3 regions of the Mesobacillus sp. S13 genome follow, and region 3 is predicted to be linked to each of the others. Evidence: riboswitches for the same ligand, from Rfam matches in the RefSeq annotation. Region 3 holds a riboswitch; each other region holds the start of a gene.

Region 1 (6,651 bases), 2.0 Mb from region 3:
TTTTACCGTAGGCAAGATTGGGTTGAACTATGTCTCTCCATTGTTATTGGTTGGTTTAAGATTCTCGATCGCCGGTTTGCTGATGGCGGTACTTGTCAGGAAAAGAATTAGGCCGGATAAGCTGGTTGATTGGGGAAGGATTTTCATCATTGGTTTAATGCAGACTGCAGGGGTCATGGGCTGTATTTTCTTGAGTTTACGTACAATTACTGCTGGTGAGTCATCAATTTTAACCTTCACCAATCCATTGATGGTTGTGATTATGGGGACGATTTTCCTGGGGATTCGATACAGGCTTCTTCAATGGGTTGGTGCAATTATAGGGTTCATCGGTGTATTCATTACATTAGGTTTCCATTTGCAGCTGACAGTTGGTACACTTTTCGGTCTGGGGGCAGCTGTGTTTTGGTCCATCGGGACCATCCTGATCAAACAATGGGGCAGCCGCTTCAATGTTTGGGTGCTGACAGCTTATCAAATGCTCTTTGGAGGCATTATCCTCCTACTGATGGGAATTACGCTGGAAACACCGAAGCTGACGATTACTCCGATTTCTATCTCAGTGATTTTATGGCTGGCAATCATGGCCTCGATTGTCCAGTTTGCCATTTGGTTTTACTTGATCAATCAGGGAGACCCTGGCAAGACGAGTGCTTTCTTGTTCCTGGCACCATTTTTCGGTGTGCTCACTGGCTGGGTACTGCTTAATGAGGTTGTCGAATGCCATGTTTATGCAGGCGGAGCACTGATTTTCACGGGCATTTTTCTGGTGAACTGGACATTTAAGAAAGCGAATCAGGAGTTTGGTATTGGCAAAGCTGCTAAATCAGTAAATGACTAGGTTGTATTCGTAAACTTTCCTATTTAATGAGCGGGTCGAGGTGTATTTTATAAAAATGATTTTGCTGGCGTTTAAAAGGAGTAATGTTCAGGATGAAAAGAGTCTTTTTATTGTTAGTGGCTATGGTGTTAATGGGTTTTGGCTCTATTGAAGTGAATCGTCATGTCCCGCCTGAAGTTTTCGAGACTGCAATGGATAATTACCAGGAGTTTCTTTCATTTGTGATTAACGATGGAAATCCGGAAGACTGGAAAATAGGGCAGTTTGTTGCCGATCATCAGCTAGTGATTGATAACAAGTTGAATATAGCTATAAGACCATTAAATCAGTGGGTTGCTCCAGTGCTATACAATGGTTTGATCATCGGCCCCATGAGAGTGAATAAATCTTCTGAGGGAAGATATGAAATCGTTGAGTTTGGTTTTTCGAGATCCACTTCACTTTTGCAGTTAAAGCCGGACGAATATTTTCTTTCCAATATGCAGTATGATCTTGAGTTAGGATATACTCCATCCAGAGATTACATCCGTCCATTTGGCGGAAAGGCAGCCAGGCTTTTTGATGAATGGGGAGTCGATGCCGAAGGAATTCCACTAACTGAGTTTGAAGTTCTGATCAAGCAGCATTTAAAGGAAACTTATCCTGACCGTTTTCCCGAAAAAAAGCCATTGTCCAGATATTATTTGCTGGCTTTAATACCAATAATTTTAATACCATTAGCAGTAGTACTAAGAAAAAATAAACAGTCTGATAAGGCTGGCTAAATTCAATTCCAGCATATGTTAAAGAAAGAATGATAAAAATTTTTGCAGGCCGTATCTTTCCTCTCCCTAAATCCGTTTAAGGGACAGAGAGGTTCAAAGGAGTGAACAGGATGTCGATCGACAAGCTCAGGAAAATGGATATAGCAAAGGATACCGGTGTCATGGACCATTATCAAAATCTTAAGAGATATTGCCGGTTTTTAACGCAGAGCAGCTGGGATGGTGATGATCTTGTGCAGGAAGTGACGGTTAAGGCAATCCACCATTATGAGCCTTCACAGATCAGCTCGGCCTTGTTGAAAAAAATGGCTTACAATCATTGGGTTGATACGGTCAGGAAGCGCAGCCGTGAGGTAACGGGAATACCGGAAGATCTCGCTTCATTTACTAATGGCAACGTGATCGATACAGTCGAGATGGTTTTGGCCAAATTGACGCCGAAGCAGGCTGTTATTTTAGTTTTAAAGGAAGCATTCCGTTTTCAATCACGCGAAATCGCTGAGCTTATGGATACAACGGAAATGGCTATAAAAGCATCTCTTCACCGGGCCAGGAAACGACTCGAGCGTGATGGAAACCTTCAAGAAGTGGATCAAGGACTCACCGAGGATGAAGAAAAGCTGCTGTCAGACTTGCTTTGCGAATCACTTCAGTCTGAGGATCCGACTGTGTTGCTTGAAAGCATCCAGGAGATCCCTTCACTTACTCCTTGTTCACCGGAGATGTCTTTACACTCTCGTTCACCTCTCTCTACTTTCAAAATGGCTGCGTAAGCAGGAAAGGGAGGACCAAATTGAGTACAATTCCTTATGTCATCGAACAATCAAACCGGGGAGAACGTTCATACGATATTTATTCAAGGCTTTTAAAAGACCGGATTATCATGCTTGGAGATGAAATCAATGACCAGGTGGCAAACAGCGTTATTGCTCAGCTTCTGTTTCTTGAAGCAGATAATCCTGAAAAGGATATCTCGATCTATATTAATAGTCCTGGAGGTTCAACCACAGCAGGATTCGCAATTTTTGATACGATGGAATACATCAAGCCCGACATCAGCACAATCTGCATCGGAATGGCCGCATCTTTTGGAGCCATGTTGCTGCTTGCCGGTACAAAAGGGAAAAGATTTGCATTGCCTAACAGTGAAATCATGATCCATCAGCCGTTGGGCGGTGCAAGAGGCCAGGCGACTGAGATTGAGATTTCGGCTAAAAGAATCCTAAAGCTGCGCGACCATGTGAATCAAATTATTTCCGATAGAACTGGCCAGTCGGTTGAAAAAATCGCAAAGGATACTGACCGGGATTATTTTATGAGTGCACAGGAAGCTTTGGAATACGGGATTATTGATAAAATTATTACACGAACATAGGGGCTGCTTAAGCAGTCCTGTTTTTTTTTTGCTAGAAATGACTGGCTGCCCCTGATATAATCGAATTTATATTTTAAAAGATTCTAACAATTCACAGCGTTAAAGAAATAAACAGTAAGGGAGAATTTCCATGAATATTTACGGATCAGAAAAGATTAGAAAGATGACATCAAGTATTTTTCAGGAAGTGGTTGACCGTAAACAGGCAGCATTGATGAACGGGAAAGATGTTATTGACTTATGTATAGGGAGTCCTGATTTTGGCCCGCCTTCTTTTGTAATGGAGGAACTTGCTAAATATTCGATGGATCCAGGGAGATATGGATACACGTTAAAGGGAATCAGTGAATTTAATGAGGCAGTTACATATTTTTATCAACAGCGTTATTCTGTTGAGCTAGAAGCCGAAAGTGAAGTCTTGCAGCTGATGGGCTCGCAGGATGGGCTAGCGCACTTGGCTACTGCAATCATTGACCCTGGGGATTATGTACTTGTTCCGGATCCAGGTTACCCAATCTATGAAGCTAGCGTAACCATTGCCGGCGGGTCGATCTATGCTATGCCTTTGTTGGAGAGAAATCAATATCTGCCGCAGCTGAATGAGATTCCTCTAGAAATCTTAGAAAAGTCAAAAATGATGATCTTGAGTTATCCTGGAAATCCTGTCACGGCTCTGGCGGACAGCAGCTTTTTTGAACAGGTAGTCGAATTCGCTAAAGTACATAACATCCTCGTGGTGCACGACTTCGCCTATTCTGAATTGATTTATGATGGGAATCCGAAAACCAGCTTCCTTTCGGTGGAGGGCGCCAAAGACGTAGGGGTAGAGTTTAACTCATTGTCAAAAACCTTCAATATGGCAGGCTGCCGCATTGGCTACGTCGCTGGGAATTCACAGGTGATCAATATTCTTGCTTCCTTCAAATCACATATCGATTACGGTATTTTTTACCCGATTCAAAAAGCAGCAATTGCTGCACTGACCTCAGATTATTCTTTTCTGGGGGATCAGCTGAAACAGTATGAAGCACGAAGGGATGCATTGGTTTCAGGGTTCAGGAATAGCGGTTGGCAAGTGGCCAATTCTCCGGCAACGATGTTTGTGTGGGCTAAAATTCCTGCCGGCTGGAAATCCCGCGATTTCGCTTTCAAGCTAATTGATGAAGAAGGAATTGCCGTCGTTCCTGGTGATGCTTTTGGCAAACAAGGCGAAGGCTATGTCCGAATTGCCATGGTTCAGCCACCAGATAGACTGATAGAAGCATCTCAAAGGGTAAATAAATTTTTGTCTGGGTTTCCGGTCGGAATCTAATAATATTTCGATAAACGAATTGACTTTTGAATGAATTTGGAATATTATCACTTTAACGAACTAAAATTTAATATTTATGTCTTCTTATCAAGAGAGGTGGAGGGAAAGGCCCTGCGAAACCTCGGCAACAGGTTCTTAAAGAATACTGTGCCAATTCCTGCGGACAATTTTTGTCTGAAAGATGAGAAGAGAGTATGATATGGCTCTCTTCTTGAAGAAGGGAGCTTTTTGTTTTTAGGAGGCTTATTTATGAGTCTTTATTGTTTTACTTATAAAACCAACTTATCAGGTTTGTTAAGTTGGAATTCTATGAGCAGAGGAGAGATTGAGATGAAATACGGATTTTGGCTGCCTATTTTTGGCGGATGGCTAAGGAACGTAGAAGACGAAAACATGCCGCCTACCTTTGACTATGCAAAGAAAGTGATTCAATCAGCAGAACAATGGGGCTACTCTACAACATTAATTGCCGAATTATACTTGAATGATATAAAAGGGCCAGAGTGCGATTCCCTTGAAGCATGGACAACTGCTGCCGCACTGGCTTCAGTAACGGAAAAAATTGAAATAATGGCAGCGGTTAGACCGGGCTTCCACAATCCGGCTATCACAGCAAAAATGGCGGCAAATATTGATCAACTCAGCAACGGTCGATTTACGCTTAATGTTGTTTCAGCATGGTGGGAGGAAGAAGCAAGGCAATACGGCGGAATTTTTACCGAACATGATGAGCGATATGACAGGACTATAGAGTTCATAGATGTACTCAAGGGACTATGGCGTGATGAAACCTTCTCTTATGAAGGCAAGTTTTATCAGCTCAAGGATACGAAGCTGTTCCCGAAACCAGTTCAGCGGCCGAATCCGGTCCTTTATGCCGGCGGAGAAAGTCCAAAAGGAAAACAGACCATTGTTGAAAAATGTGATGCCTATGTCATGCATGGCGGAACAGTAGAAGAAATTGAACGGAAAATTACAGACATGAAAGTCCGCAGAGCGGCTACGTCAAATCCAGAATTGTCGGAGTTCGGAATGGCTGCCTATGTCATTTGTCGTGACACCGAGGAAGAAGCATTCGCAGAATTGAAACGCATTACGACTGTAAAGGAATCAAGTGCCTATGCTGGCTTTAAGGATTTCACAAGTAAATCCCAGCTTGAACAACAAATCCAGCACCAGGATTACTCGGTGTCAAACCGTGGGTTACGCCCGAATTTAATTGGCACTCCAGACCAAATCGCCGAGCGAATTCTTCAGTATGAACAAGCCGGATTAGGGTTGCTTCTGCTGCAATTCTCTCCGCAGCTCGAAGAAATGGAACGTTTCGCAAAGCAGGTTATGCCTCTTGTTGAGGCAAAAAGAAAGCAAGCGATTGCTTGAACTACCATAAGGAGATGAGTAAATATGAGCAAAGTATATATCATCCATGAAAATAGTGAATGGACAATTCATTTAACAAAGCGGTTAGAGGAGCTAGGTGTTCCTTTTGAGGAATGGCATCTTGACGAAGGACTGCTGGATTTATCAAAGGAACCGCCACAAGGTATTTTTTATAGCAGGATGAGCGCTTCGTCTCACACGAGAGGCCATCGATTCGCTCCGGAATATACTGCCCAGGTTTTAGCCTGGCTGGAGGCTCACGGACGCAAAGTTTTCAACGGAACACGCGCGCTGGAACTGGAAGTTAGCAAGGTCAAGCAATACCTTGAGCTGGCCAAGCAAGGAGTAAAAACTCCAAGGACAATAGCGACTGTCGGTAAAAAACAGCTCTTAGAAGCGGCCAAGGAATTCGAAGGGAAAGCGTTTATCACTAAGCATAACCGTGCAGGAAAGGGTCTTGGAGTACAACTTTTTCAATCGGCTGATGCATTGAAGTCATATGTTAATGGCTCTGCATTTGAAGAACCGGTGGATGGTGTTACGCTCATTCAGGAATATATCCAGTCTCCGGAGAACTATATAACAAGATGTGAGTTCGTAGGCGGAGAATTTGTTTATGCCGTGAGGGTCGATACATCTGAAGGCTTTGAATTATGCCCGGCAGATGCCTGCCAGATTGGAGACCTTTTCTGTCCTGTAGGAGAAGAGGTTGATGAAAAGCCGAAATTCCAGGTTATCGATGGATTCAAGGACCCTATTATTGATCAATATAAGAGAGTGCTAGAAGCTAACAATATTAATGTTGCCGGAATTGAATTCATCAGAAATGAGTCAGGTGAAATTTTCACTTACGATATCAATACAAATACTAACTACAATTCTGATGCCGAAGCAAAGGCAGGGAAATTCGGCATGCTTGAGTTAGCAAAATTTTTAGGAGAAGAGCTGGCTGCGGAGTATGGCATAGTGACAAGATAAG
Region 2 (6,651 bases), 1.6 Mb from region 3:
TCCGCAAGACCCGGCAACGATGGTCAATTTACCACAGTTCAATCATGACTCTCTTTTCGATGAAAAAGCATTAAATGGAGCGAAAATTGCTGTTGTAAGAGAAGAGTATATTGGCAAGTGGACTCAAGAACAGGAGCAAATTTTTCAAAAAGCGGTTGAGAAATTGAAAGAACTGGGTGCCGAGGTAGTTGAAGCAGAGGTACCAGCAGCGAAGGCGACCTGGGGTTATAAGGTTTTGAGCTATGAATTTAAAGCGGACCTGAATGCTTATCTGAACGGTCTTGCACCGAATGTACCGGTCAGGACGCTTGCTGACGTGATTGCTTTCAATAATGAGCATGGTGAAAAAATGCTGAAGTATGGCCAGGAAGTGCTGCTTGAGTCGGAAAAAACAAGCGGGACCCTGACCGAGGCTGAGTACCTCGAAGAACTTGAATACAATCTTTATATGGCAAGGGAGCAGGGAATTGACTATGCATTGAAAGAATATGATGCTGATGCGGTGCTTTTCCCGATGGATGGCTCAACGATCGGTTCTAAAGCAGGATACCCATCCGTTACAGTCCCAACTGCTTTCACAGAAGAAGGAGAGCCGGTCGGCATCACCTTCTCGGGTACGGCCTTCAGCGAACCATTGCTGATTAAACTCGCCTATGCATACGAGCAGGCAACCAAGGTGCGCCGGGCGCCTGAACTTGGAATAAACGCCGAGGAAAAAATCCATACTACTTCATGAATCCATCAAAAGGAGCGAGGTAGAATGGGCAAACAAAAGCTAGGCAACGGAAACGCCCAGCGCAACAACAACAAGAAAAAGGGCAACAATACTCCTGAAGAACTAGTAGAATTCACAACTGGCCAGAAAGAAAAGAAATTCAACAATCCGATTGATTAACAGCAAAGTGCCCCGGCGATTCTTCGCCAGGGCACTTTTTACATTGAAAATCGATAAAATCACATCAAATATTGGTGGAAATACTAACAATTGCATGAGAAACACTCGTAGACAAAGACTAATCAAGAACTTATTGGCGAAAAAATAAATTATGCGACGACATTTGAAGATATTTCGACCACATTTCGAAATATATTGGCGGATTTTTAATTATTTTGACCACATTTTAAGATATATCGACCACATTTTAAGATATATCGACCACTTTTAAGGATATATCGACCACATTTCAGATTTTATCGACCAACCGCTCATCCATCATGTTTAATCAATGCCCGCCGCTCTTATCAAAGTTGCTTCCGGAAACATCAGCGACATTTTCAATCGCGACTAAAGCATTCGGATCAATATCATCGACAACGGAGCGCAGTGTGGATAATTCAATCCGGCTGACGATGGTGTAGATGATTTTCTTAGGCTCACTTGAAAAAACGCCCTGGCCCTGGATGTAGGTCATGCCTCGGCCTAATTGCTTAAGCAAGGCTTCGGCAATTTCTTCAGGAACATCGGAAATGATCGTGACGGATTTTAGCTCTTCCATGCCCTCGACGACGACATCGATCATCTTGAAGGCGATGAAATAGGTGATGATAGAGTACATGGCTGTTTCCCAGCTGAACACGAGCAGGGCGGCTAAAATGAAGATGAATAGGTTCATGATCATGACGATTTGTCCGACAGAGACGGTGCGCTTTTTGCTGACAAGGATTGCGATGATTTCCGTTCCGTCCAGTGCTCCGCCTGCGCGGATGACCAAACCGACACCTGTACCTAAGATAACTGCGCCGATGATCGTTGCCAAAAACAAATCATCCGTAACTGGTTCAAAGTGATGTAAATAAGCGGTCGCGCCTGATAAAATGATGACTCCATACAAAGTGCGAAGCGTGAATTTCAATCCCATCCTCCGATATCCGATATACAGGAATGGGAGGTTGAACACAATCAGGAAAATACTCATCGAAATGTTCGTCAGTTCTGCTGCGATGATGGAAAGCCCGATGACCCCTCCATCAAGAATCGCATTAGGAACCAGGAACAGGTCGAGCCCAAAAGCCGCGATAATCGCCCCAATTGTAATAGTCACAAGCTGTGTGACCTCTTTGACTACCCTTTTTTTCTTCGTTGCTGCCACTGAATATCAATCCCTTTTCTATAAAAAATAAACATCTATGAATTAGTAATGTATGTACTATACTTATTGTATCAAACTTAAAGTTCATCTGGAATTTTTACATTATATATCCATGATTAGTAAAAGTGGTAAATGGGGTAAGGAGAAGGGGAAGTTATTTGAAATTACGGAGGGGCTATCTTGGTTAAAAATACTCAGAATAAACATAGATCCAATCATCAGTCAGGTTCAAAAAAACAGGCTGGGAAAAATAAAAAGTCATATCTTCGTACAAATCCTAAGCAGCAAGTGTCAGATGAAAATAGGCTGAAGCGAGTTGATGAAAAGGAACAAAAGCACCCTGGTAAAAAAGACAACGAAAGTGCGGATTCATCCAATTCAGCTGGAAAAGGAAACGGCAACTCGCCGTCAAAAGCTAAATCAGACAACAAGCAGACCAGCCGCGGGAAGAGTTCCTCATCTGAAGAACAATTAAAAAACAGTAATGGTAACTCATCCTCCAATCAATCCAAAAGCAAAAACGGTAATGGGAAACCATCTTCTCAACAATCCAATAATGGGAATGGGAAAAAGCGTGGAAATGATGATGGAAGGAATCCCGAATCAGGCACCAATGCTTCTGAGGAGCATGAGGTAAAACATAAGGAGCAATCCGGAAAGTTCGAGACAGCTTTTAACAGGATTCATAAAGCGTTGAAAGAAATGGTGAAGGGAACGGACAGTGATGCGTTTGTCGAGCTGCTGTATTCAGGCTATAAAAATCATTCATTAGTGCGTAAATATAAAAGTGAGCTTCATCAGTTTGCGAAGCTTCGCAATGCGATTGTCCATGAGCGGGTGAACGCGGATTATTATATCGCCGAGCCTCATATCGAAGTGGTTGAACGGATCGAGGAGATATGCAGGGAGTTCGAGAAGCCGCAGACAGCGTTATCGATCGCGACCAGCCCTGTGTTTTATTATTATGAAGATGCGTATCTTAAAGATGTTCTAAAGGTGATCAATAAGTTTGATTTCACAAGATTCCCTGTCTATGACAAGGATGATAAATATATTGCCTTGCTGACTTCAACGGAAATCATCCAGTGGATGGCGAAGCATTTTTCAGATAGCGTCGTGCATTTTGAGGACGTGAGGGTCAAAGAGCTTTTGACGAAGGGGAAAAATTACTTTGTGACCTTTGTCGATGAGGATGCATCTTTGTATCATATTGAAGAGTTATTTGAGCGTTACCATACAAGAGGGAAAAAACTGCAGGCCGTCATCATCACGGAAACCGGTGACCGGCACGGGAAGCCAATTGGCGTGATCACGCCGTGGGACTTGCTTGACAGCGATCCGGAAGATTGATTAGCTGAGTGCAACTGAAACGCAAGGGTTAAGCATACAATGTCAGTGGTTAATCCATCAGACACACTGTGTGAACCCTCATTGACGGAAAGCCGGCGATGCTGGTATACTTCAGCTATTAAAAAATTATTTTCAAACTCGAAATAACTCTTATCCAGAGCGGCGGAGGGACAGGCCCTTTGAAGCGCGGCTACCTCATCTTTTTAGATGAAAAGTGCTGAGTCCTGAAGATTGCAGTCTGAAGATAAGAGAGGCTGATTGAACTTAACCTCTCCTAAATGGAGAGGTTTTTTTATAATGTTTTACCATACGACTACGAATTCTAAAAGCAGGTGACAAGATGGCTAAAAAGTTTGAAACAGAAGTATTGCATTCAGTACATACGAAGCAACAGGGTATTAAAAGCAAGGCTACCCCGATTTATCAGACGTCAGCTTTTACATTCAATGATCTTGATGAGCTGGAGGGCTTTTATCAGGGAGAAGGGAATTATTTGTATTCCAGGGTTGGCAACCCGAATACGGATGAACTGGGTCAAGCTGTAGCAGCGCTTGAGTATGCAGAAGATGGAGTGGCGGCTTCATCAGGGCTGGCTGCCATTTTAGCGGGTGTCCTGGCAGTGGTGAAAAGCGGTGACCATATTGTGGCGGCTGATGATGTTTATGGCGGGAGTTTCCATATGCTGAAGGCTGAGCTGGAACGCTTTGGAATCGAGACGACTTTTGTAGCGTTTGCGGATTTGCAAAATGTAGAACAGGCAATCCGACCGAATACGAAGCTTCTATATACTGAGTCCATCACAAATCCGCTTCTTCGTGTGGAAAAATTGGAGGAGGTCATCTCGCTTGCCAAGCAAAGAAATCTCATTGTTTTGGTGGATAATACATTCGCTACGCCGCTGCATGTCCGCCCGTTCACACTCGGAGCTGAACTGGTTGTCCACAGTGCGACCAAATACATTGGCGGCCACAGTGATGTCACATCGGGTGTAGTCGTTGGCAAGAAGGAACTGATTGCGGAAGCACGCGCAAGAATCGTGAACCTCGGTGCGAACCTCAGTCCGTTTGAAGCGTGGCTCACCTGCAGGGGACTGAAAACCCTTGGGTTGAGGATGAAGGCTCAATCAGAGAATGCCAGAAAGCTGGCTGACAGTCTGAAAGAAAATAAGAATGTCGCAAAGGTTTATTATCCATTCACTGAAGGTGAAAAAGGATTCGGTGCCATCGTAAGTATTGAACTCGCAGAACATGTGGATGCAGATCAATTTTTCAAATCGCTAGGTTGGGTTAAAATTGTACCAACACTTGCGGGAGTCGAAACGACTGTCTCCCATCCACTGAAAACTTCCCATCGCGCGCTGCCGCCGGAGGCACAGGCAGAGCTTGGAATCACGTATCGACTAGTCAGGATTTCAGTTGGAATCGAAAATAGCGAGGATATCATTCAGCAATTTGAATCAGCACTGTCTGCGGCAGTTGAAAAATAACATGAGCTCCATATAATGTTGATAATAGGCTATGTAAATGGAATGATGATTTTACAGTTTCTGAAAAATAAACGGAAAATTTTCGCTTAAATTGGAAACGACTCTTATTTTCACATGAATAAGGGTCGTTTTTCTGTTTATTTAACCAAAAACACTGGATTCTTTCTTATTTGTAGCAGTTAACCGGAATACCTCCTTTTATTTATCATTTATAAGCCTCTTGTTTAGACAAAGCCGGAAAAACTCCGCTTATGATTTCTCATGCCTACACAAAAACCAACTTAATGATGAAAGAGAATGTCCAATTTATCGTTCGACATAAGGTTTACGCCTCTTGTATGCGGGTATTTTTAAAGGGACTACTCGTCTAAAGGAGGCTTTTATTATGTTTGAACATGAAAAACATCTTGTAGGAGTATATGATAACGAGCAAGACGCAATCCAGGCTGTTGAGGACCTGAAAAGACAGGGATACTCAACTGATGACATCTCTGTTATCAGCAAGAATGAAGATGAGATTCACGATGTCAATGAAGCAACCGGTACAAAGACGGAGGAAGGTCTGGCTGCAGGTGCAGCAACAGGCGGCGTACTAGGCGGCCTTACTGGATTATTGGCAGGCATCGGTGCGCTAGCGATTCCTGGTATTGGTCCAATCGTAGCTGCGGGTCCAATCGCTGCGACACTTACAGGTGCAGCAGTAGGCGCAGGTGCAGGCGGATTAGCCGGAGCACTGATCGGTATGGGCATTCCGGAAGATGAAGCGGAACGTTACGAAGGCTATGTAAAAGAAGGTAAGATTCTTGTAGTTGTCGAACGTGACGAAAACAGAGTCGGCCTGAATGATAATGCTACAGCGATTGACGGCACAAGGAATGTAGACCCAGTCGATGCACCACTGACTTCGGACAACCCTGCCAACACTCGTTTTGATAACACACGCGACTTTTAACTTTTAAAAACCATGCCATTGTAAAAAGGCTGCCAGTTCATCCTGGCAGCCTTTTGGTATTCTACAACTTACTCTTCTCGCTTGCTATCCAGCAAATCAACCCGGCTCACATCATCGTAATTAAAAGCAGATCTTATAAAGAACATTAACGTACCGCCCATTAAACCGAGACAAATGACAAAACCAATGGTCATCACCCAAAGATAGCCCATACTTTGCATTCCTCCCTTGAATAAACTATATGCAGCGTTCTTGTGATGTTTTCTTATGAAAAATTAATAAAGTATAATTTCTTGGGTTTTTCTCATCCTATCAGGTGAGGAGGATTGAATATGTTCAAGAAAATACTTTTAGCTCTTTTATTGATGGTAATGGCTCTTCCAACCCTTTCGTCCGCACAGCAGGTCCACACAGTACAGCCAGGTGATACTTTATGGAAAATATCAGTCAGGTACCAGATTGGCCTTTCTGAAATCATCGCTGCCAACTCGCAGTTTAAAAATCCGGATTTGATTTATCCTGGACAGAAGGTAAATATCCCTACTATAAGAGCAACGAAGAGTATTGAAAGCCAGGTAATCCAGCTGACTAATCAGGAGCGAGCCAAGAATGGCCTGAAACCGCTAGCTGCTGACTGGCAGCTTTCCAGGGTTGCACGATATAAATCTGCTGATATGAGAGACAAAAATTATTTCTCCCATACAAGCCCAACATACGGCAGCCCGTTCACGATGATGAAGAATTTCGGAATCAACTATCGCAGTGCTGGAGAG
Region 3 (6,651 bases):
GAGCTGCTCATAATAATGTGCGCTCCCTTTGGCAGATCGTCCAGTGTAGTATGTTCCTTGGAATACACACCGATTGGCTCGATGTGGATGCCGCCTGCATTTTCAAACTTATAGCCGTGTTCAGCCATTTGTGATTCAAGGTAAGGGATATGCTGGAAGTAGTTCGCATCTAGTTCTCCAGAATCAAGTGCCTGGTTTGGAACAACATAGTCATTGAAAGTCTTGATTTCCATTTCAAACCCTTTTTCTTCAAGCAATGCTTTTGCTTCTTCTAAAATTTCTGCGTGAGGTACGTTTGAGGCACCCACGACGATTTTCTTACTTTCTTCCTTGCCGCCTTCTCCTGATGTGTTATCCTCAGATGTTCCGCAAGCTGCAAGCCCCGCTGTTAAAATCAATGTTAAAAGTGCTAATAACCATTTTTTCAATTCATATCTCTCCTTTATCTCTTATCTAATTTTCTAGTGAAGAAATCACCAACAAACTGAATTACAAACACGATAATCAAAATAATAATGGTCGCCATCAAGGTGACATCATTCCTGCTTCTTTGGAAGCCTTCCATGTAGGCAAGGTTCCCAAGACCGCCAGCCCCGATGACTCCGGCCATCGCTGTGTAGCTGACTAACGCGATTGCCGTCACCGTGATACCGGACACCAAGGCTGGCATCGATTCCGGCAATAGCACCTTCCAGATAATCGTCGTCGTCTTAGCCCCCATGGATTTTGCCGCTTCAATGACCCCTTTATCAATCTCACGCAAGCCGATTTCTACCATTCTCGCGTAAAATGGAGCCGAACCAATGATCAGTGCAGGCAAGGCTGCATTTTCGCCAATCATCGAACCTACGATGAATTTCGTAAAAGGAATTAGCAGAACGATCAAGATGATGAATGGGATAGACCTGAAAATATTGACAACCCCACTCAATACTAAATTGACCGGTTTGTTTTCCCATATATTGCCCTTCGATGTCAAAAATAGCAGCAGGCCAAGGATGGCTCCAAGGATGAAAGTAGCAAGAACAGAAATGGCACTCATATATAGTGTCTCAAGTGTCGCTTCCCACATTCGGTCCCAATTAACATTCGGAAACAATGTTTCAGCCATTGGAAATCACCTCCACGCCGACTTCATGCTGGCTAATATACTCAATTGCCCGGGCTACTTCGCTTTCGTCACCATCTAGATGGATGAACAAAGTTCCATATGACCCATTCTGTGTCTGAGAAATTTTACCCTGGACAATATTGACCGTTATCGGAAACTCACGAATCAAGTTGGTGATCAGCGGCTGCTCGGTCCCTTCACCTACAAAAGTCAGCTGAACAACGCGGCCATGTGGATAACGCTCCAATAAGTGGTCAACTGTTTCCTTTGTTTCCTCCGGTTCTGTTACCTGCTGGACAAATCTTTTTGTAATAGGCTGCTGCGGATTCTTGAACACTTCCAATACCGGTCCTGTTTCAACTATTTTTCCGCCTTCCATTACAGCGACACGATGGCAGATTTTCCTAATCACATGCATTTCGTGAGTAATCAGGACGATTGTAAGACCCAGTCTTTTATTAATATCAACAAGGAGATCAAGAATCTGGTCAGTCGTCTGCGGATCAAGTGCTGAAGTTGCCTCATCTCCAAGCAAAACCTTTGGATTATTGGCAAGCGCCCTTGCAATTCCGACCCTCTGCTTCTGGCCTCCGCTCAACTGGGAAGGATAGGCATCTCCCCGGCCCTCAAGGCCCACAAGTGTGATCAATTCTTTGACCCGCTTCTCTCTTTCTGCTTTAGCCACTCCGGCAATTTCTAGCGGAAAAGCGATATTCTCCGCTACCGTTCTCGACCAGAGCAGATTGAAATGCTGGAAAATCATGCTGATTTCCTGACGGGCCTTGCGAAGTTCCGCTCCTTTAATCCGGGAAACTTCCCTTCCAGCTACTACCACTGAACCAGATGTTGGAATCTCCAGCCCGTTCAGCATCCGAATTAAAGTACTTTTACCGGCGCCGCTGTAACCAATGACTCCGTATATTTCGCCTTCCTTGACTTCAAGGTTGACATCATCTACCGCTTTAACCTCCCCTTTATTGGAAGGGTAAATTTTTCTGGCATTCTTTATCGTGATCAATTGACTCCCCCTCTTTGCAACCGAGTATTCTACACTTATTAAAACCGTTAAATCTCCTATGTTTAAGAAGGTTATCAATCTAGTTTCCCATTCCCTAACCGAAAAAATTCAAACTTTAGCTAAAATGGGAAATAGCCTCTTAATCGGAGATGATCATGCTCTCGGAAAAACTCTTTTCGAAAAACTTTTTCAAAAAAAGACAAAATAAAAGCCTTCCTGCAAGTGAGCAGAAAGGCATAGTAATAGTGGATTCCTTTCTCTCATCTGCCAAAGCAATTTGCTTTGTGTGAATTGGCACCATTTCAGTAAGCAAAGCTTAATGACGGTTGCCGGGTTTCATAGGGCACTTCCCTCCACCTCTCTTGATAAGAGCACGCTATTAAATTATCTAATCGGTTTTAAGTTACGAGTGTGATTGTAGCACGGAGTGAAAAAGAGTGTCAATAAAAATTATTCTTAAATATCAACTGGAAGCTTATGGATGTCAGGTTCCTGCCGGTACACCTGGTACTCCGGTCGCTTTTTCGATTGCCTGTTCAAGGTCTTCAATGATATCGTCCACATTTTCAATCCCGACCGAAAGACGGATCAGATCCTCAGGAACACCGGCTGCTTTAAGGCCATCAGAATCCAGCTGCTGATGTGTCGTGCTTGCAGGATGGATGATCAGGCTTTTTGCATCGCCGACATTCGCGACATGGGACCATAATTCTAATGAGTTAATTAGTTTGGCTCCTGCTTCCCTGCCTCCTTCAATCCCAAAGATGACGACTGCCCCTGCTCCCTTTGGAAGGTAGCGGTCTGCAAGACTTTTATCAGCATGGGACTCATGGCCAGGATAGCTGACCCATGTAACAGCGGGATGCGACTCAAGATAGTCTACGATTTTCCGTGTATTGGCGATATGCTCCTTCATACGTACATGCAAGGTTTCTATGCCCAAATTGAATTGAAACGCACTCTGTGGACTGATTGCCGGTCCAAGGTCACGCAAAAGCTGGACCCTTGCCTTTACGATATAAGCCGCTGCACCGATTGCCTCGCTATAGACAATATTATGATAGCTGGAATCGGGCTCATTGAAACCTGGGAACTTAGCTGATTTCCAATCAAACTTCCCTCCGTCCACAATAATTCCGCCCATAACTGTTCCGTTTCCTAACAGCCATTTGGTAGCCGAGTGGATGACGATATCGGCGCCATGTTCTATTGGCCGGCAAAGATAAGGAGTCGCAAAAGTGTTATCGATAATCAGTGGTACTCCTGCTTCATGAGCAATTTCAGCCACAGCTTCAATATCGAGGATCCTGAGACTTGGATTCCCGATTGTTTCGGCATAAACCGCTTTTGTTTTTGGAGTAATAGCGCTACGGAAATTTTCAGGATCAGTGGAATCCACCAGATGGACTTTTATACCGTACTTTGGCAGGGTGACAGCAAATAGATTGTAAGTTCCGCCATATAGATTACCAGCAGCAACAATTTCATCACCAGCATGCGCTATGTTCAGGATGGCCATCATTATGGCTGACATTCCGCTTGATAATGCAAGCGCACCAACACCACCTTCAAGCAAAGCTACTTTTTCTTCGAGGGCTGTTACGGTCGGATTATGTATCCGTGAATAGATATAGCCCGGTTCTTTAAGCGCGAATAAATCTGCGGCATGATCCGTGTTTTCAAACTGGAATGCATTGCTCGAATAAATCGGAACTGCTCTCGCCCCAGTCACCGGGTCTGGTGACTGGCCACCATGTACCCCCAGCGTTTCAATCCGATAATTTTTTTGCTCATTTGCCATCTCCATCTCTCCAATCACCATGATTATTTGGAAAAACTGATACAAAAAACCCTCTTCCTAAGAAGAGGGTGATTTATCATCTCTCCTTATCTTTGCAGAGCCAATAACTCTGCTGGAATTAGCACCGTGTTTTCACAACCGGTTGCCGGGCTTCATAGGGCCAGTCCCTCCACCTCTCTGGATAAGAATATTCAATTAAGTTTTTATTGCGTTAAAGTGATAATATCATGTGAATAGATAATGGTCAATATATTTAGACTTTTCAGATAAAGTTTTATAATGGAATCGGTTTTGTAAGGTAAAATAATGATTCCAAAACCAATTGGACTCGAAATGGACAATCCGTTTTAAAGTAATTCATTTTGACTCCATGCATCAGTTTCAGGTCTCCATCAAGTAATTGCTCCAAATAAGCATCATTTCCTGAGATTGTTACGATGTTTCCATTAGGACTAGAAAATTGGCAGTAACTGACCTTGCCATCCCTGAAGAGTAAATAGTGAATGCCATGATCAGCTTCTATTTTCAACACCAGGTCCAGTTTCTTTACTAGTTGAAAAACATGTTCCTTATTGGCAAGTACAGTTACAAACCTATCAATGCATTCTCGCATTCCGATCAACTCCCCTACCATAACTATTCCTTGAATAAGGGGAAAAACCTGTTAGAATCCTTCGACAAATAATTCGATTAAAATAGATTTTGCAACGTGTATAACGTAAAAAAAGACAATGCCCTTTGATAATTCGGCATTGTCTTTCATTTCCCGAGAAATAAATCCAAGAAAAATGGTCATCAGGCTGTTTTGGGGCTCACTATGCCGGATTTTGGCTTATCCATACTTTTAAAAACGACAAAGAAATACGTGGAACCAACTAAATACAGCATCGCAGTGATCGTAAATACGGTAGCATATCCCCAATAAGATCCGTATTTGAGGACAATCCCAGTTGACACAGGTCCCATGACGGCCCAACCGAGATTAAACACCATTTGATTCACAGAGTTGGCCAAACCCTTCATTGAGTCATCAACCTTCGACATCATTAATGACATCTGTATCGGGTTGCCAGCGTTCATAAGTGCCTGACGAAACAAAAACCCTAAAGCTGCCAACCAAAAATTTTGCGTATAGGCTGTCAGCAATAGAAACGGCAGAGATAACATCTGCAAAACCACTACTGCTTTCACTTCGCCAAGTCTGCGAACGACCATAGGGCCGATAATCATTGCTACAGCAGTAGCTCCCTGTCCCAGTGAAATGACCAAACCTATCAGTGAATTAGAAGCCATGAAACGATCTGCAAAATAAAGATTCAAATACGGTATGACCAATCCAGCACCAAAGCCTATCATCAATTGCGCAACAGCAAATAGGAGAATGATTTTGAAGCTTGCTTTGTGGGGAATGCCTTTAGTTTTTCCTTTTATATCGCTAGCCGATATGTGTGATTTCCGACTTTCACTTAACCTCATAATCGGAATCAATGCTGACATAAACAGAGCAGAGCCAATAATCAAAGTGTATCGGATGCTTTCCAAACCAGGGACGACCAATGAAAATAAGTCCGTAAGAATGCCGCCTAAAAGGCTGCCAACCACGTTCGCTGCCGTCATTGCTGCAAAGTGGATACTGAAAAGGTGCACTCTTTGTTCAGGCTTGGAATTTTCCGCAAGCCACGGAATAATGGAAACCTGAATAAAAGCGGACGCCAGACCTGTTCCAAATGCAAACAAAATCAACAATGACTGCGTTTCGACCATACTGCGGGTAAATAAGATGAAGCCTGTCGATATAGCTCCAAAAAGCATCAGCTTTTTTCTGCCTGCTTTATCGCTTAAGATTCCTGCAGGTATAAGAATCAGTGCCGTCGCTAACGAAGTCATCGAAATCACTTTTCCGTTAACCAGTTCATTGAATCCGAGCTCACGTATGTAAAAGTTGTAAATCACCATGAAGATCCCAAGACCCACCTGAGTCAGGATATTGGCTAAAAAGGTAAGTTTCACGTTTCGATTATAGCTTTTTATATGGGAAGCCCATTCCTGATATAGAGCCACTATATTTCGCCTCACAATTATTTCGATACACTAAATATAATCCTTTTGGAACGATATGTAAATATGTTTAAACTCATCCATCTTATAAAATCCTCCCAAATCAGCAAAAAAAAAACGGCTAAGCCGCTTAATTAAACCTGTAGTTCTTTCAGTTTTTCATGAAGATAAGGAACGGACTGAAAAGCATAGATTTTCTCCTGCTCTTCTCCTTTTCTTAATACAATCAAACATGGAACACTTTCAATTTCAAAACGCTCCGCCATTTCAGGCAGATAATTTAAGTCAGCTTTCCCTGAAGGCACATCCGGTAATAGCTGTTCTATAACCGTCAGCATCTTGCTTGCCACCTGACATGTGCCGCACATGGGCGTGTAAAAGTATAGGTAACCCGTTCGTTTTTCCCCCAGAAAGGTTTCGATCTCTTCCTTATTCCATTCTTCCATCTACAGTCATCCTTTTTCTAAGTACTCTGCATGAACATCAATATTTGCCCCGATTAAAACTGTAGCAAGATGATTTTCTGGCGCCGTCGCCACTTCCCTGTACATCCTGTCAATGTATAAATGGTTCGCCTCTGGAAACTCTCTCTTGAATTGCTTACGGAGCTTTTCACCTGATGCATCCGCATCCACCAAAATATAAACATCTTTATCAAAAAGG

The links. Region 3 has a riboswitch for S-adenosylmethionine ahead of LGO15_RS20855 (methionine ABC transporter ATP-binding protein). Riboswitches for the same ligand answer to the same signal wherever they lie in the genome.
Region 1: it holds a riboswitch for S-adenosylmethionine, as region 3 does, so the genes downstream of both, LGO15_RS10565 (LLM class flavin-dependent oxidoreductase) here and LGO15_RS20855 (methionine ABC transporter ATP-binding protein) in region 3, are expected to answer to the same signal.
Region 2: it holds a riboswitch for S-adenosylmethionine, as region 3 does, so the genes downstream of both, LGO15_RS04390 (trans-sulfuration enzyme family protein) here and LGO15_RS20855 (methionine ABC transporter ATP-binding protein) in region 3, are expected to answer to the same signal.

The regions. Positions count from the first base shown of each region.
Region 1 covers NZ_CP084622.1:2,064,561-2,071,211, forward strand. The annotation lists gene LGO15_RS10540 (DMT family transporter) at 1-841, shown strand, start outside; gene LGO15_RS10545 (hypothetical protein) at 934-1,605, shown strand; gene LGO15_RS10550 (sigma-70 family RNA polymerase sigma factor) at 1,716-2,378, shown strand; gene clpP (ATP-dependent Clp endopeptidase proteolytic subunit ClpP) at 2,399-2,980, shown strand; gene LGO15_RS10560 (aminotransferase class I/II-fold pyridoxal phosphate-dependent enzyme) at 3,111-4,292, shown strand; SAM riboswitch class I at 4,374-4,480, shown strand; gene LGO15_RS10565 (LLM class flavin-dependent oxidoreductase) at 4,623-5,672, shown strand; gene LGO15_RS10570 (ATP-grasp domain-containing protein) at 5,697-6,650, shown strand.
Region 2 covers NZ_CP084622.1:857,586-864,236, forward strand. The annotation lists gene LGO15_RS04375 (amidase family protein) at 1-736, shown strand, start outside; gene LGO15_RS24135 (hypothetical protein) at 761-895, shown strand; gene LGO15_RS04380 (YitT family protein) at 1,224-2,090, opposite strand; gene LGO15_RS04385 (CBS domain-containing protein) at 2,271-3,440, shown strand; SAM riboswitch class I at 3,588-3,691, shown strand; gene LGO15_RS04390 (trans-sulfuration enzyme family protein) at 3,781-4,926, shown strand; gene LGO15_RS04395 (YflT domain-containing protein) at 5,312-5,878, shown strand; gene LGO15_RS04400 (hypothetical protein) at 5,947-6,090, opposite strand; gene safA (SafA/ExsA family spore coat assembly protein) at 6,211-6,651, shown strand, end outside.
Region 3 covers NZ_CP084622.1:4,060,694-4,067,344, forward strand. The annotation lists gene LGO15_RS20845 (MetQ/NlpA family ABC transporter substrate-binding protein) at 1-428, opposite strand, end outside; gene LGO15_RS20850 (methionine ABC transporter permease) at 443-1,111, opposite strand; gene LGO15_RS20855 (methionine ABC transporter ATP-binding protein) at 1,104-2,129, opposite strand; SAM riboswitch class I at 2,387-2,501, opposite strand; gene LGO15_RS20860 (O-acetylhomoserine aminocarboxypropyltransferase/cysteine synthase family protein) at 2,614-3,930, opposite strand; SAM riboswitch class I at 4,014-4,118, opposite strand; gene LGO15_RS20865 (hypothetical protein) at 4,205-4,543, opposite strand; gene LGO15_RS20870 (MFS transporter) at 4,726-5,991, opposite strand; gene LGO15_RS20875 (thioredoxin family protein) at 6,123-6,434, opposite strand; gene LGO15_RS20880 (toprim domain-containing protein) at 6,441-6,651, opposite strand, start outside.